2 linked regions of the Microbulbifer sp. A4B17 genome follow. Each later gene encodes a partner of the first gene's protein in a complex. Links are inferred from orthologs where the notes say so. Each region holds a gene or a part of one and is shown on either strand. Other genes may lie near its edges. The genes, in order: mfd and uvrA.

Evidence for each region.
Region 2: the proteins of mfd (region 1) and uvrA are in contact, whole or in part, in a crystal structure (PDB 4DFC), measured with the Escherichia coli proteins. The link is inferred for Microbulbifer sp. A4B17 from one-to-one orthologs.

Annotation. Positions count from the first base shown.
Region 1 is NZ_CP029064.1:3,119,472-3,127,926, reverse strand. What follows is about bases 1,351-5,396. They hold mfd (transcription-repair coupling factor), read right to left. Parts: upstream 5,031-5,396; coding sequence 1,551-5,030; downstream 1,351-1,550. Other genes in these bases: BTJ40_RS13900 (glyceraldehyde-3-phosphate dehydrogenase), read left to right, coding at 5,319-5,396; BTJ40_RS13910 (CsiV family protein), read right to left, coding at 1,351-1,428. Also shown: more of BTJ40_RS13910, read right to left, coding at 433-1,350; more of BTJ40_RS13900, read left to right, coding at 5,397-6,794; BTJ40_RS13895 (Na(+)-translocating NADH-quinone reductase subunit A), read left to right, coding at 7,169-8,455. UniProt on the Escherichia coli protein: Couples transcription and DNA repair by recognizing RNA polymerase (RNAP) stalled at DNA lesions. Mediates ATP-dependent release of RNAP and its truncated transcript from the DNA, and recruitment of nucleotide excision repair machinery to the damaged site.
Region 2 is NZ_CP029064.1:625,634-633,391, forward strand. The notes cover bases 2,058-5,406. They hold uvrA (excinuclease ABC subunit UvrA), read right to left. Parts: upstream 5,084-5,406; coding sequence 2,258-5,083; downstream 2,058-2,257. Other genes in these bases: BTJ40_RS02855 (hypothetical protein), read right to left, coding at 2,058-2,170; BTJ40_RS02865 (mannose-1-phosphate guanylyltransferase/mannose-6-phosphate isomerase), read left to right, coding at 5,243-5,406. Also shown: BTJ40_RS02840 (biotin-dependent carboxyltransferase family protein), read right to left, coding at 1-18; 5-oxoprolinase subunit PxpB, read right to left, coding at 31-759; 5-oxoprolinase subunit PxpA, read right to left, coding at 756-1,505; more of BTJ40_RS02855, read right to left, coding at 1,571-2,057; more of BTJ40_RS02865, read left to right, coding at 5,407-6,649; BTJ40_RS02870 (MFS transporter), read left to right, coding at 6,740-7,758. UniProt on the Escherichia coli protein: The UvrABC repair system catalyzes the recognition and processing of DNA lesions. UvrA is an ATPase and a DNA-binding protein. A damage recognition complex composed of 2 UvrA and 2 UvrB subunits scans DNA for abnormalities.

The sequences.
Region 1 (8,455 bases):
CTGTCAGCGCCTCTGAAAAGCGGATCTTTATGATCCGCTTTTTTGTTATCTGCTTTGCAATAGCGGCAGTTTTTTAAAAGCGGGTTTGTGTCCCAGTTGGCGAATTTAGTCATATCCTGCTTTTCCGAAAACTGTGTGTACCTTTCTGATATTTATTGCGCCCAATATTGCTGTGCAATTTGTCGCTTCAATGGTTTTGAGATCGAGTCTTATTGATGGCCTTTTTTCGCTATTGGAGGTTGGCGGTATTTACTTGTTGGGTGGCCGTATTTTAATTGGAGATAAATCAATTAAAAATAGAGTTGGGTGCAGTGTGTTTGCGCGACTGGTGAAATTAATTCGTTTGGGGTTTAAAGGTTTGGGGATTGTTGAAAATAATAATCCCCACAAATTTTGCGGGGACTATTAATGAAAGTTAATTATTTAAATAAATTAACTTTCCGACTGTTTGTCTTTTACTTGGTTGTTCTCAGGCATTTCTATATCTTTTAATCCTTCCTTGGGCTTGGCTACAGTTCGCACTTCAATAAGAATACCGAATGCTGGGTGGTCGATATAATGCAGTTGGCCACTGCGTAAACGTCGCTCGTGTTGCAATCTCGCGACGTGGGCAACATATAAAGGTTCTTCTTTTTTAAATTCTGGCTCGCCCAATGTGAGTGGTTCTTTGGTATTAATTGCGTCTTGACTATTTTCGATATCAAGCCCGCTATTTTGTGGATACGAACTTTCAATATCACTGTAGTTGCCCGTTATAATTTGCAGAGGTTTTTCCACTTTATTTTGCGGACGCTGGGGAAGGAGAATACTTTGCTCCCCGGGCTGTGTGTAAAAGTCATTTAGCCATAGATTAGTACTGATATGTAAATAGCGGGCAACGCTCAGAGTGATAGATCCTTCAAGCTGGCTGTGTCCACTGAGCTGGCTGCCGCCATCAATCAGAATGGCCGGGGAGTTTCTCTTGGTTTTTAAAACCTGTCGCCAGGCCTTGTGAAACAGCACCCTGTCCCCGGCGCGGGTAATTGCCGCAGCTTTGTTGTCCAGTAACCTGGGTACTGGCCTTAATAGTAGGTTTGGTGCGGCGGGTTCAGCAACTTGCAAGGTTTCGCCAGTGCCTTCTCCAAGGTCGGTTGATTCGGGAGCAGATGGGCTGCTCGTTTCATGTGAGGATATGATTTCATCAAGCGATAACACCTCCTCTTCAGCATTTGGGAGTAGGGTGTGCAAAGTTTCAAAGTCGATCCACTGTGATGGATACTGAAGGCGGGGTGTCGTCGGCCAGGTCTCTGCGGTTTTTTCCATTCCCTGAGGGCGCTCGAATACGATCATTTCTATTTCGAAAGTATTGCCAGCGTAGTTGACGGCCTGGGCACTGGTAGCTGCCAGCGTGAGCGCCAGGGTTGAGCAGAGGCTAATTATCCTTTTCATGGGTTTACCACTTAAACAATTCTATTTGGGTGCCAAGGGTGTTATCGCCGATAGGCCGTTCAGCAGGAGTAGGAGACTGATTAGTTTTGTCGTCAACTCCCGCCGCTGCCTGCCGGATGGTATCACTGTGCAAGCTTTTCCAGAACTTCGTTAATTTCCTGGAGCTTGCGGTCAGTACCTTCCTCATCAAGACTGAAATTCAGTTGGTTGGCGCCGGCCAGTTGGTAGCGTCCCGGCTGGGTCTGCACCATCTTAACCAATGTGAGCGGATCTACACGGGTATTCTCCGCAAACTCGATACGCCCTCTCGCAGCTGAGGCCTCTAGTTTACGGATGCCCATGCTTTCAGCCGTCAGCTTTATCTCAGTAGTACGGAAAAGGTGTTTTACCGGCTCCGGTAGCAGGCCGAAGCGGTCGATCATCTCCACCTGAAGCTCCTTCAATTGCTGCTTGTCGGGAGCATTGGCGATGCGCTTGTACATGATCAGGCGGCCGTGGACATCGGGCAGGTAATCTTCGGGAATCAGTGCAGCAACCCGCAGATTGACATCTATCGCTGGGGATTCGAGGGGGTCGTCAATATTTGGTGTCCGGCCCTCACGAATGGCCTTCACCGCTTTGTCGAGCATTTCCATATACAGGTTGAAGCCTACACTCTGGATTTGCCCGCTTTGCTCTTCGCCCAGCAGTTCGCCCGCGCCGCGAATTTCCAGGTCGTGAGTTGCCAGGGTAAAGCCTGCACCTAAGTCCTGGGCCTCGCTAATCGCTTCCAAGCGCTTCACCGCATCACTGGTCATGGAGCGCTTGTTGGGAGTCAGCAGGTAGGCATAGGCCTGGTGGTGCGAGCGACCCACGCGACCGCGTAACTGGTGAAGCTGAGCCAGGCCGAACTTGTCGGCGCGCTCGATCAAAATTGTGTTGGCAGTGGGGACGTCGATACCGGTTTCGATAATGGTGGTACAGACCAGGACATTGAAGCGCTTGTGATAGAAGTCGCTCATCACCTGTTCCAGCTCCCGTTCGCGCATCTGGCCGTGGCCTATGCCGATGCGGGCCTCGGGAATCATCTCCTGTAATTCCCGCGCGATTCGCTCAATGCTTTTGACTTCGTTGTGCAGGAAATACACCTGACCACCGCGCAGGATTTCCCGCAGGATAGCTTCTTTGACCAAGGCTTCATCGCGCTCTCGCACGAAGGTTTTCACAGAGAGACGCCGTGCCGGAGGGGTGGCGATCACCGATAGATCGCGAATACCGGCCATGGCCATATTCAGGGTGCGGGGAATGGGGGTGGCGGTAAGGTTGAGGATATCCACCTCGGAGCGTAGGCTCTTGAGGCGCTCCTTCTGTCGGACGCCAAAGCGGTGTTCTTCGTCGATAATCAGCAGACCGAGATTTTTAAAGTCCAGATCGCTTTGCAGCAGCTTGTGTGTGCCGACCAGGATATCCACCTTGCCGTTGGCCACCTTCTCTTTCACGCTGTCCACTTCCTTGCCGGAGCGGAAGCGGGAGATTACTTCAATATTAATCGGCCAATCGGCAAAGCGATCCTGGAAAGATTGATAGTGTTGCTGTGCCAGCAGGGTAGTCGGCACCAGCATGGCAACCTGCTTGCCCGCATGGGCGGCGACAAAGGCAGCACGCATGGCGACCTCAGTCTTACCGAAGCCCACATCGCCACACACCAGTCTGTCCATGGGCTTGCTTGAGAGCATATCCCCCAAAACTGCCTCAATAGCCTGCTGTTGGTCTGGGGTTTCTTCGAAGGGGAAGCCTGCGGAGAATTCCCGATAGGCCAGTTGCGGATTGTCGAACGCATGGCCAATGCGAGCTTCGCGGCGGGCGTAGATATCCAGTAGCTCTGCGGCGGCATCGCGCACCTTCTCGGCAGCTTTGCGCTTGGCTTTTTGCCACTGCTCGCTACCCATTTTGTGTAGCGGGGCCAGGGCTTCATCGGCACCGGAGTAGCGGCTGATCAGATGCAGGCTGGCAACCGGCACGTAGAGCTTGGCTTCGTCGGCATATTCCAGGGTCAGGAACTCTGCCGGTTGCCCATCAATTTCCAGGTGCTGCAACCCGCGGTAGCGACCCACGCCGTGATCAATATGGACTACGGGGGTGCCGGTACGCAATTCAGCCAGGTTTTTAACTGCATTGTCCGCTTCGTCTTTAGCTTTTTTGCGGCGTCGCTGCTGCAGTACTCTCTCGCCAAATAGCTGTGGTTCCGCAATTAGATTGATCTGTGGGTCCTTTAGCAACAGCCCCTGGTCTATCGGCGCGACGGTAATGCCGATAGAGTCCTCTGCGGCGAGGAAGTCCTGCCAGCTTTTAAAACTGGGTGGGGTAAGGCGGATTCCCTTTAGAAGCTCCAACAGTGCTTCACGCCGCCCGCTACTTTCAGCGCAGAAGAGCAGTCGGCCGGAATATTCCATCAGGTAGCTTTCCAGTGCGGCCAGAGGTTGTTCGGCCTTGCCGTCTACCGGCAGCTTGGGCGGTGCGGCAGTGGCAAAATTAAAATTTCCCTGGGCTTCTGGCAGGCTTTCTGTGGAGAAGATTACCCTGGGCATGGATTTCAGAGCACCATTGAGCTCATCAATTTCCAGTAATATCTGGCGCGGTGGCAATATGGGGCGGGTCAGGTCGCCGCGACGGCTTTCATAGCGGTTGCTGACTTCGCGCCAGAAGTTATCCAGCGGTTGTTGAATATCCCCCTGCAGAAATGCTTGGCTGCCCTCGGGCAGGTAATCGAACAGACTGGAGCAGTTGCCATCGAAAAACAGTGGTAGGTAGTACTCGATACCCGCCGGGGCAATTCCTGCACTGATATCCTGGTAAATTGGTACCTGGCTGGGATCGCTGTCGAATTCGCCGTGCCAGTTTTGCAGGAACCCTGACAGAGCGGCCTTGTGCAAAGGGAATTCCCGCGCAGGTAAAAGGTGTATGGTTTTTACCTTGTCGATAGTGCGCTGGGTTTCCGGGTCAAAGGTGCGCAGGGATTCGATTTCATCGTCGAACAGGTCGATGCGGTAGGGAAGGGGGCTGCCCATTGGGAAAATATCCATCAATGAACCGCGCACGGCGAATTCACCATGCTCGTAGACGGTGTCTACACAGTGGTAGCCGGCCTGCTCCAGCAGTCTCCGCTGGATATCGATATCAAACTGCTGCCCTTCCTCCAATATCAGCGCATTGCCGGCAATATAGTTGCAGGGCGGTAGCCGGTGCATCAGGGTGCTGACTGGGATAATGACGATCCCCGCCCCCATCTTCGGTAGCTGGTAAAGGGTGGCGAGGCGGTCCGAGATAATATCCTGATGGGGTGAGAAGGTATCGTAGGGGAGGATTTCCCAATCGGGAAAATGGAAGATTTCCAGCTCCCTGTTTTCACCCTTATCTCGCCGCGCTTTGTTAAAAAATTTCAATTGCACCTCTAAACGGTGCGCTTCGAGACTGTCCTTTGTGATTAACAGGGTGGGCGCTTTGTTATTGCGTGCCGTATTGAGGATGGCGAGCGCGGCAGCTGCGCCATGCAGTTGTCCCCAAAATTGACGGTCACTGGAGGAGCGAAACTTCGGTGGGGTCAGGGGCTGTATTTCTGTCATCTTTCCTTATATATCCGCGCATTCATTCGAGATGTCTTCGAGGCCGGCTATTGTAGCCGCGAACGGTTTTGGCTGCAGGGAATCTTAACCCTGCCTGTGTTTCCAATCGGGAACAACTACGCTTTTTGGGGATTGCGCACTACTGCCGGGGCGGGCTACAAAAAGGTAGTTTTACTACATTTTTTTGGCTCTTTTTTGCTCAGTTGCGCAGTGTAAAGCGAACACTATAATGCGCAGCCATGCGGTTCTGAGTGGTTTCAGAACTGTATTTCTTGCCTACTAAATACAATGCAGAGGTGTCCGATAGTGACTCAGAAGCGACCGAAGCCCGCGGACTTTTTCAAGGACTGGAAGCAGCGTGAAGCGCTGGCTGAATCCATGATCCCGATGATTGGAAAGCTCAACCGTGAGAGCAACGTCGGTATTTATATGTACGGCCGCAACCTGGTTAATCGCTCAGTTCTGAGCATTATGAAAGCGCACCGTTTCGTGCGTCAGGTTGAGGAAAATGAACTCTCCGAGTTTGAAACTTTCCCTGTGTTGGAAGCCATCTGCAAGATGGAGCTGGGTCCCGTACATATCGACCTGGGAACCATGACTAACAAGTACATGCGCGACGATCGCGGCTTGTCTGTGGACGAGTTTGTACGTGAAGAGCTGTCCGACGCAGCGGGTGCCGGCAAGCCTCTGCCCGAATCCAAAGATGTTGTTATCTACGGTTTTGGTCGTATCGGCCGTCTGGTTGCCCGCCTGTTGATCGACAAGGCCGGTAGTGGTGACGTTCTGCGTCTGCGCGCTATCGTACTGCGCAAGGGCAAGGCGCCCAACGATTTGGTGAAGCGTGCTTCTCTGTTGCGTCGCGACTCCGTACACGGCGCTTTCCAGGGTACTATCCGTGTGGACGAGGAGACTAACTCCCTGATCTGTAACGGTAACGAAATCAAGATCATCTACGCCAACTCCCCGCAGGAAGTGGATTACACCCAGCACGGTATCAACGATGCGATTATCGTTGACAGCACCGGTGTATGGCGTGATGAAGAAGGCCTGAGCCAGCACTTGCAGAGCCCAGGCGCCTCCAAGGTGCTTCTGACGGCTCCGGGCAAGGGCGATATCAAGAATATCGTTTACGGTATCAACAGTAGCGATATTAAGCCGGAAGACAAGGTGCTGTCCGCAGCTTCCTGCACCACTAACGCCATCGTGCCGGTCCTGAAGGCGATGATGGACGGCTACGGTGTTGAGCACGGTCACGTAGAAACTGTACACGCTTACACCAACGACCAGAACCTGATCGACAACTACCACAAAGGTGAACGTCGCGGTCGCGCAGCTGCGCTGAACATGGTTCTAACCGAAACCGGTGCTGCCAAGGCGGTTGCCAAAGCGCTGCCTGAGCTGAAAGGTAAGCTCACCGGCAATGCAATTCGTGTCCCGACTCCAAATGTTTCCATGGCGATCCTGAACCTGAATCTGGGTAAGGAGACCACCAAGGAAGAGCTGAACGAATATATGCGCGATGTGGCGCTGCACTCGCCGCTGCGTCAGCAGATCGATTTCACCAACTCTCCGGAAGTGGTGTCCAGCGATTTTGTTGGCTCTCGTGTTGCCTGCGTATTCGATTCCACTGCGACTATCGTGGATGGTAAAAACGCTGTGCTCTACTGCTGGTACGACAACGAGTTCGGTTATAGCTGCCAGGTAGTTCGCTGCCTGGAAGATATGGCTGGCGTTCGTTACAAGCTGTTCCCGAAAGAGGACTAAGGCGTCACGCTTCCTCACCGCAGTCGGTACCCAGAGCCGACTGCGGGGTTTCGGCGACTGTTCCAGTCGCCGCACCATATCTCCCCAAATCCCTGTTTTTTCAACAGAAATTTCCAATCTTAGTGCTACTTAAAGACTTTCCAGACTGGTAATGACTCTGGCCCATCTTTATAATGCGCGCGATTTTGCGGGGCGGCCGTGCGCCGAGAAGTTAGCGCGCACATCCTTTTTAGTTAGCTTCCTTCCTCCCGGTTCACGGGTGATACGGCATAAGCCCTCGCAGCACGGAATTCCACAATAGGACCCGTCATCCCAGGCATGGGACGGTGGGTCCTATTGCAATTTTTTTAAACTAGAAACTTAGGCATAGGCGTATGAGAAAGATCCGTCGGGGATTGGACTTACCCATATCCGGCGCGCCCGAGCAGGTCATTCAAAAAGGACCTGCGATCAAGACCGTTGCTGTTCTCGGCCCCGATTATCACGGGATGAAGCCGACAATGGCAGTGGCTGTAGGGGATCGCGTCAATCTTGGTCAGCTGTTGTTTAGCGACAAAAAAACTGAAGGCGTGCGCTACACAGCGCCTGCTGCCGGTCGTGTTGTTGCGATTAACCGTGGCGCTCGTCGTGTTCTGCAATCCGTCGTGATTGGCATAGACGGCGATGCAGCGGAACAGTTCCAAAGCTACAGCGCAGATAAACTGTCTGGTCTGACTCGCGAACAGGTCGTTGAAAACCTGGTTGAGTCCGGTATGTGGACCGCACTGCGCACCCGCCCGTTCAGCCGCGTTCCCGCCCTGGATGCTGAGCCGGTAGCGGTGTTTATCAATGCGATGGACACCAACCCTCTGGCAGCCAATCCAGAAGTAGTGATTGCTGAGAATCCCAAAGCCTTCTCTCAGGGCGTTGAGATTCTTTCCAAGCTGGCAGAAACCACTTACGTCTGTACTGCTCCAGATGCGGATATTCCAGTACCGAGCGCAGCGAATATTCGCCGCGAAACCTTTGCCGGTCCCCATCCCGCAGGCCTGTCCGGTACCCACATCCACTACCTGAAGCCAGTTTCTGGCAACCGCAGTGTATTTACCATTAATTACCAGGATGTGATCGCCGTAGGCAAACTGTTTACCACCGGTAAGCTGTTTACCGATCGCGTCGTTTCCCTGGCAGGCCCTCAGGTCAAGCAGCCGCGTCTGCTGCGCACCCGCCTCGGTGCCAGTCTGGAAACCCTGACTTCTAATGAGCTGAAAGGCGATAACGATCGCATCATCTCCGGCTCTGTATTCGGTGGCCGCACCGCGGCTGGCCCGATGGCTTACCTGGGTCGCTACCACAACCAGATTTCTGTACTGGAAGAGGGCGATGAGCGTCCGTTCCTGCACTATCTGCGTGCTGGTAATAAACGTTTCTCTGTATTCCCGATTTACCTGTCGCGCCTGGTGAAGAACAAGCTGTTCAATTTCACCACCAGCACCAACGGTTCTGAGCGTGCCATGGTACCCGTCGGTAGTTATGAGAAAGTCATGCCCCTGGATGTGCTGCCCACTCAGTTACTGCGCTCCCTGATCGTTGGCGATACTGCGATGGCGCAGAAGCTGGGCGCACTGGAGCTGGACGAAGAAGATCTGGCGTTGTGCACCTTTGTGTGTCCGGGCAAGTAC
Region 2 (7,758 bases), 2.5 Mb from region 1 along the record:
AAGAAAGCGAATACCCATTGGTTCTCCTCTTTAGGGTGGATTATTTTTATCGCGCTGGGATAGTTTGTAGAATTCCTGAGAGTCTATAGCGTAAAACTCGATTTCATCCAAAGGTGCAGCGATAAAGGGGGAGGGTTTGGATGGTTGAAAGAGGTTAAGCGGTGTCTGACCGATAATTTGCCAGCCACCTGGTGTGGATTGAGGGTAGATACCCGTTTGCTTTCCGCCAATACCGACTGCACCTGCGGGTATTTTGGTTCGGGGAGTTTCTTTTCTTGGACAATAGAGTTTTGGATCAAGCCCTCCAAGGTACAAAAAGCCTGGGGTAAATCCCAGCATATGGACCAAATAACGCCGTGCAGTGTGCCGCTCAATAATTTCCTGTATGGATAATTCGGCGTGCTCTGCTAAAGCTTTCAGGTCGGGAGAGAATCCCTCTTCATAGCATACGGGAATGCGTACTATCCGAGATTTTTTCGGGGTGGATACAGGGCCGCTAAGGAATTCTTCGGTAGCTTTCGTTAGCAGTTTATAAAGAGTTGTATGATTACAAACAGAGGGGTTGAAAATAACTGTCAGGCATTGATATGCAGGAACTATATCAATAATACCAGGATAGGCTTGCTCTAAAATAGTTACTCTTAAGCCTATGATCGTCCGGCTTAGTGCCTCGCAAGGTTCGCCGGAGAATCGAATATCTACGGCGCAATCTCCGTTAGCAATAATAGCCAGTGGCATTTGAGGGCCAGAGTGTGTCACCGAGCTATGCTCACGCCGTTTGCTTTGAGGTGTTGCTTGAGCTGCTTTGCAATAACTGGAGCCTGGGGGTTATCACTGTGAAGGCAGATAGTATCTACGAAAAATTGTAGTTTGCCACCATGATAATCTTTAAATTGCAAACCCTTTGCCAGGCAGACTGCCTGCTCAAGGCACTTTTCTGTCTCAGTAATAATTGCATTTGTCAGCGAGCGAGGAGCTAGCTGGCTTTTGTTTAGATATTGCCTGTCCATAAAGCCTTCGCGAATGATTGATTTACTTTTTTCGGAGGCAGCGAATTGCATAGCACCGTTGGCTAATCCCACAATTTTTAGGGAAGGATAAACTTCATTAAATAGCCTAATAATACTCTTGGCTAACTCGATATTTGATTCTGCATCGTTATAGAGAGCGCCATGTAGCTTAATATGATCCAGCTTTGCTCCAAGCTCTTGTGCAATATTTTCCAGTTGGCCTATTTGTTCGCAAAGAGAGTCAAGTAATTTTTTCTTAGATATAGCTAAAGATTTTCGGCCAAAATTTTTCCGGTCGGGATAGCTGGGGTGAGCGCCAATTTTTAAGCTGTTTTGGAGAGCGTTTTCGATCGATCTGCTCATGATCTCGGGAGTGCCAGCGTGACCGCCGCAAGCTATATTGCAGCGGGAAATAAATGGCATGATTTGGGCGTCCCTGTCACAGCTGTGCAAATCAGTACCTTCACCCAGGTCGCAGTTTATATCAATATTCACTGTGGCATCCTGCTTGTATTAAATTTGAAATGGCTTAAGCGTTTAGAATCTGCCTGGTAAGGTGGTTAATTGTCTGGGCACTGGTTTACTTCCATAGAGATTTTCTTTGAATTTGATTCATAGCAATTTCCCAGCGGAGAACAGAAGCAGGCAGAAATTGAAAGGTTCCATCTCTCTTTATCAACTTTTTCCCATAGTTCAGAAGTTGCAGTGCCACGACTTAAAGAATAGAAAGGATACTCCGACTGTGCGGGAATGATAACTCCATTTATTTCTGATGAACTTTGAAATCCCTCATCAAGGGGAGGGTGATGATTTTTAAGGTTTTTATTATATTTACCCATCATCATTTTATGCTCCTCCTGGCAGCAGGCTTGTAAAAAAGCATGGGTACTTGAGTATTCTGTATTTTTATATTTGAAGCTAACGGACTTTAGGATGGCGGGTCCGGACCCGGCATTGTGGAAGTTAAAGGTGATCAAGTTTCGATTACTCTCTTCGTCATAGTTCTCATGGCTGAACTGAATAACCGGCATTGTCATTATTTTGACTTGTTGATTGGCAGCTCTGGCTTGTAAATAGGTGGCATAAAAGGACGCCAGAGAAATCATAATTGCACTTACCGCGATCACTAAATTTAAGCGGTCGCGATTGAATAACTTCATATCTTGTTGCACCTATCTACTAGTTATTTTCAAGTGAGCTGATAAAAAAGGATGCCGATTGATAGTTCGGTATCCTTTCTTATTTAATCAGTTCAGCATTGTTTTTAGAAAACGCCCGGTATGGGAAACGTCCATTTCTGCGACATCCTCAGGTGTCCCTGTGGCAATAATTTGTCCACCGCCAGATCCACCCTCCGGGCCCAGGTCTACTATCCAGTCCGCAGTTTTGATCACATCCAGATTGTGTTCGATCACTACGATGGTATTGCCGTGATCGCGCAGGCGATGTAGAACATCCAGTAGTAATTGGATATCGGCAAAGTGCAGGCCGGTAGTCGGTTCGTCGAGGATGTACAGGGTTTGCCCAGTGTCCCGTTTGGATAGTTCGCGGGAGAGTTTTACCCGTTGGGCTTCACCTCCTGAGAGAGTGGTGGCAGCCTGACCAAGCTTGATATAGGAGAGCCCTACATCTATCAGGGTTTGCAATTTCTTCGCGATTGCAGGCACTGGGTCAAAGAATTCCCGTGCATCTTCCACGGTCATTTCCAATACTTCGTGGATATTCTTGCCCTTGTAGTGCACCTCCAGGGTCTCGCGGTTGTAGCGTTTACCGTGGCAGGTATCGCAGGGTACATAGACATCCGGCAAGAAGTGCATTTCCACCTTAATCACCCCATCGCCCTGGCAGGCTTCACAGCGCCCACCCTTGACGTTAAAGCTGAAGCGTCCAGGTTTATAGCCCCGTGAACGGGCCTCTTGGGTGCCGGCAAACAAGTCGCGAATTGGGGTAAAAATACCGGTATAAGTTGCTGGGTTTGAGCGAGGAGTGCGCCCGATAGGACTCTGATCAATATCCACGCATTTGTCGAAGTGCTCCAGGCCGTGCACCTCCTTATAAGGGGAGGCTTTAAGGGTTGTTGCTTTGTTAAGTGCAGTAGCTGCAAGTGGATAGAGGGTTGTATTAATCAGGGTGGATTTACCAGAGCCCGATACACCGGTAACACAGGTAAGTAATCCTACCGGGATCTCAAGGTCGACGTCCTGTAAATTATTTCCACTGGCGCCTTCGAGGCGCAGCAAATAGTCCGAGTCGGGTACGTAGCGCTCTTCCGGTACGGCAATTTTCTTTTTGCCGGAGAGGTATTGACCGGTGAGGGATTTTTTACACTTGGCAATTTTATCGGCGGTACCCGCTGCCACGACTTCTCCACCATGGACACCGGCACCGGGGCCAATATCGACAATAAAGTCGGCACTGCGAATGGCATCCTCATCGTGCTCTACCACGATAACGGTGTTGCCGATATCGCGCAGGTGAGTGAGGGTGTTGAGCAGACGCTCGTTGTCTCGCTGATGTAGGCCGATAGATGGCTCGTCGAGAATATACATTACGCCCACGAGGCCGGCGCCGATCTGGCTGGCGAGACGGATGCGCTGCGCTTCACCGCCGGAGAGGGTTTCTGCACTGCGGTTCAGGGTCAGGTAATTCAGGCCAACATCGACGAGGAAGCGGAATCGATCGCGCAGCTCTTTGAGAATCTTATCGGCAATCTCTTTCTGGGCGCCTTTAAACGTCAGCTCGTGGTCGAAGTACTCGAACGCATCGCCTACAGGCAGCTCAGTGATTTGTGCCAGGGTGCGGTTATCCACAAAGACATGACGGGCCTCGCGGCGCAGGCGGGTACCGTGACACTCTGGGCATTTTTGTGTGCTCAGATACTTGGCTAATTCCTCCCGAACCGATTGGGATTCGGTATCCCGGTAGCGGCGCTGGAAGTTGGGGATAATGCCCTCGAAGGTGTGCTGGCGCACGGTGACATCGCCGCGATCATTGACGTAGCTGAAGTCGATTTCTTCGTCGCCACTGCCCTGCAGGATAACCTTGCGGTGGGCTTTGCGTAATTTTTTCCAGGGCTTATCCAGATCGAAACCGTAGTGCTCGGCGAGGGAGTCGAGCATGTGGTAATAGTAAATATTGCGTCTGTCCCAACCGCGAATGGCGCCCTCGGAAATACTGCTTTCCGAATCGATAATTACCTTGTCTTCATCAAAGAACTGTTTGACGCCCAGGCCGTCACAGCTGGGGCAGGCACCGGCGGGGTTGTTGAAGGAGAACAGGCGCGGTTCCAGCTCATCCAGTGAGTAGTCACAGACGGGGCAGGCGTGGCGGGCAGAGAAGAGACGATCTTCCTGGTCTCCATCCATAAAACTGATGGAGGCGATACCGTCGGTGAGATTCAGAGCGGTTTCGAAGGATTCCGCCAAACGCAGTTGCAGATCCTCACGAACCTTAAAGCGGTCTACCACCACCTCAATGGTGTGCTTGCGGCGCTTATCCAGTTTGGGGGTGTCGTCCAGGTCACAGATAACCCCGTCGATCCGTGCCCGCACAAACCCGTCCCGGCGCAGTTGTTCAAACACGTGCTGGTGCTCACCCTTTCGATCGCGAACTACCGGCGCCAGCAACATAATCTTGCTGCCTTCCGGTAAAGCCAGCACCTGATCCACCATCTGGCTGATCGTCTGGGCTTGCAGAGGTTCGTCGTGCTCGGGGCAGCGGGGTTCTCCAACCCGGGCGAACAGCAGTCGCAGGTAGTCATAGATTTCTGTGATGGTGCCCACGGTGGAGCGGGGGTTGTGAGAGGTGGACTTCTGCTCGATAGAAATGGCCGGTGACAATCCCTCGACGGTATCCACATCCGGCTTTTCCATCATCGACAGGAATTGACGGGCGTAAGTGGAGAGTGATTCCACGTAGCGGCGCTGTCCCTCTGCGTAAAGGGTGTCAAAGGCCAGGGAAGATTTGCCGGAACCGGACAGGCCGGTGATAACGATCAGTTTATCGCGGGGAATGTCCAGATCGATATTCTTCAGGTTGTGGGTGCGAGCACCCCTTACATAAATCGTGTCCACGCTCTACCTATATGCTGCTAATACTGGGCCGGGCCTCGGACTTGCTCCGCGCGGGGCGATCACAACTGCGGTGCCGGAAAAACAGTCAAGTATAAACTCGCCACCTGATGTGCGAAAATTGTCTTTCGCAATACCCGACATTCAGGCAGATAGCATTCGATGATTCCTGTGATTCTCTGTGGTGGCACTGGCTCGCGCCTGTGGCCACTCTCGCGTGAGGCCTACCCTAAACAGTTCCTACCCCTTATTGGTGGTGAGACGATGTTACAGGCAACTTTAAGGCGCCTGGAGGGCATTGAGCCACTACAGGCGCCGATACTGGTATGCAATGAAGAGCATCGCTTTGCCGCCGCCGAGCAATTGCAGGAAATCGGCCACGGTGCTCAGTCCATTTTACTGGAGCCCTGCGCGCGCAATACTGCACCGGCTATCGCCCTGGCTGCCCTGGCAGCACTGGAGTCCGGCACTGATCCTTTACTGCTGGTATTACCGGCAGACCACGCCGTTTCCGACGAGGTAAACTTTCAGGAATCTGTAGAGTCGGCTCGAGCCCTGGCAGAGCAGGGACATCTGGTCACTTTTGGCATTGTGCCGACCCGGGCGGAGACCGGCTACGGCTACATTCGGCGCGGGGATAAATTGGCGGAAACTGCCTGGAAAGTGGCGGAGTTCGTCGAAAAGCCGGACACTGAAACCGCTGAGTCTTACCTGGCATCCGGGGAATACTCGTGGAACAGTGGCATGTTCCTGTTCCGCGCCTCCCGCTATCTGGAGGAGTTGGAGCGGTACCGTTCCGATATTCTCGCAGCCTGCCGCAGTGCCTATCAGAGTGCCGCGAGGGATCTGGATTTTACCCGGGTGGATAGAGAGGCTTTTGCAGCCTGCGCAGATGAGTCTGTGGATTACGCAGTAATGGAGCCGACTGAATCCGCTGCAGTTGTACCTATGGATGCGGGTTGGAGCGATGTAGGCTCCTGGCAGGGGCTGTGGGAGTTGGCAAAACGCGATGCCAATGACAATTTGCTCCAGGGCGATGTGTTGCTCGAAGACTCCCAGCGCTGCCTGGTGCGTGGTGAGAGCCGGTTGGTCAGCCTTCTCGGTGTATCCGACCTGGTTGTTGTTGATACTGACGACGCGCTTCTGATCGCTGACCGGCAACGGGTCCAGGAAGTCAAAAAACTGGTCAGTAACCTTAAGAGCACTGGCCGCAGTGAGGCCCAAAGGCATCGCAAGGTATATAGGCCCTGGGGCTATTACGACTCGATTGATGCGGGTCCACGCTTTCAGGTGAAGCGTATCGTGGTGAAGCCGGGCCAGCAGTTATCCCTGCAAATGCATCACCACCGCGCTGAACACTGGGTTGTGGTGCAGGGGACCGCCAAGGTTACCCGAGGTGAAGAAGAGGTCCTGATCACCGAGAACCAATCGACTTATATTCCCCTGGGGGTGGTCCACCGCTTGGAGAACCCCGGTACGATTCCCTTGGAGCTGATTGAGGTGCAATCCGGCAGTTATCTCGGGGAGGACGACATTGTCCGCCTCGATGATGAGTACGGTCGTAACTAGTTGTGGATAAAAGTTGTGCTGTTTCCCCTACAGCCGGGAGGCGGCTCACTGTACAATGCGCGCCCTATTTGATGCTGTTCCGGGATTTGCATGAATTCCATTGAGCGCCGCGCCCTGGGTGGGCTGGCTTCCCTGTATGTCTTTCGTATGCTGGGCCTGTTTATGGTCCTGCCGGTTCTCACTGTGTACGGCGAGGGCTATCGCGATAGCACGCCCATGCTGCTGGGGCTGGCAATGGGTGCCTATGGCCTGAGTCAGGCGATACTCCAAATTCCTCTGGGGCTCCTGTCCGATCGCTGGGGGCGCAAGCCGGTTATTTATACCGGCCTTGCACTATTTGCCCTGGGCAGTGTTATCGCTGCGCTGACCGACTCGGTTTACGGCCTTATCGTGGGGCGGGTGCTACAGGGGTGTGGTGCGATTGCCGCTGCTGTGATGGCGTTGGTTGCAGATTTAACCCGCGATGAAAAGCGGGGTATTGCGATGGCGATTATTGGAGCGTCAATCGGTATCGCATTTATGTTGGCAGTGATCCTTGGGCCCGCTCTGGCGGGAGTCGGCGGTTTACCTGCGATTTTCTGGGTCACTGCTGGATTGGCTTTACTGGGCGGCCTCTTGGTGTGGCGGGTCGTGCCTGCTCCTGAGGCAGCGCGTCGCCCGGCAGTTTATGGCAGTGGTTTTCATACTGTAGTTAAAAGCGGCCTTGTATGGCGCTTGGTTTCCGGGGCCTTTTTTTCCCACTTGTTGCTCACGGCATTGTTCGTTGCCTTGCCGCTGGTGCTGGTCGATAGATTGGATTGGCCGGCGAGCGAACACTGGAAACTGTATGGGCCGCTAATGCTCGGCACCTTCCTGGTGATGTTGCCAATGATGAGGGCGGCAGAGAAAAGTGATCGGGTGCCTTTCGCGCTTAATTTTGCTTGTTTAGCTTTGATCGGTGGCAGTGCGGCCTTGTTGTCTGCAAGCACCTGGGTGCTGGTAGTCTTACTGGCAGTGTTCTTCACCGGTTTCAACCTGCTTGAAGCCCTGCTGCCGGCGCAGCTAACCAGGAAGGCTCCGGCGGAAGCGAGAGGTGCAGCTACGGGGCTCTATGCGACTTTACAGTTCTT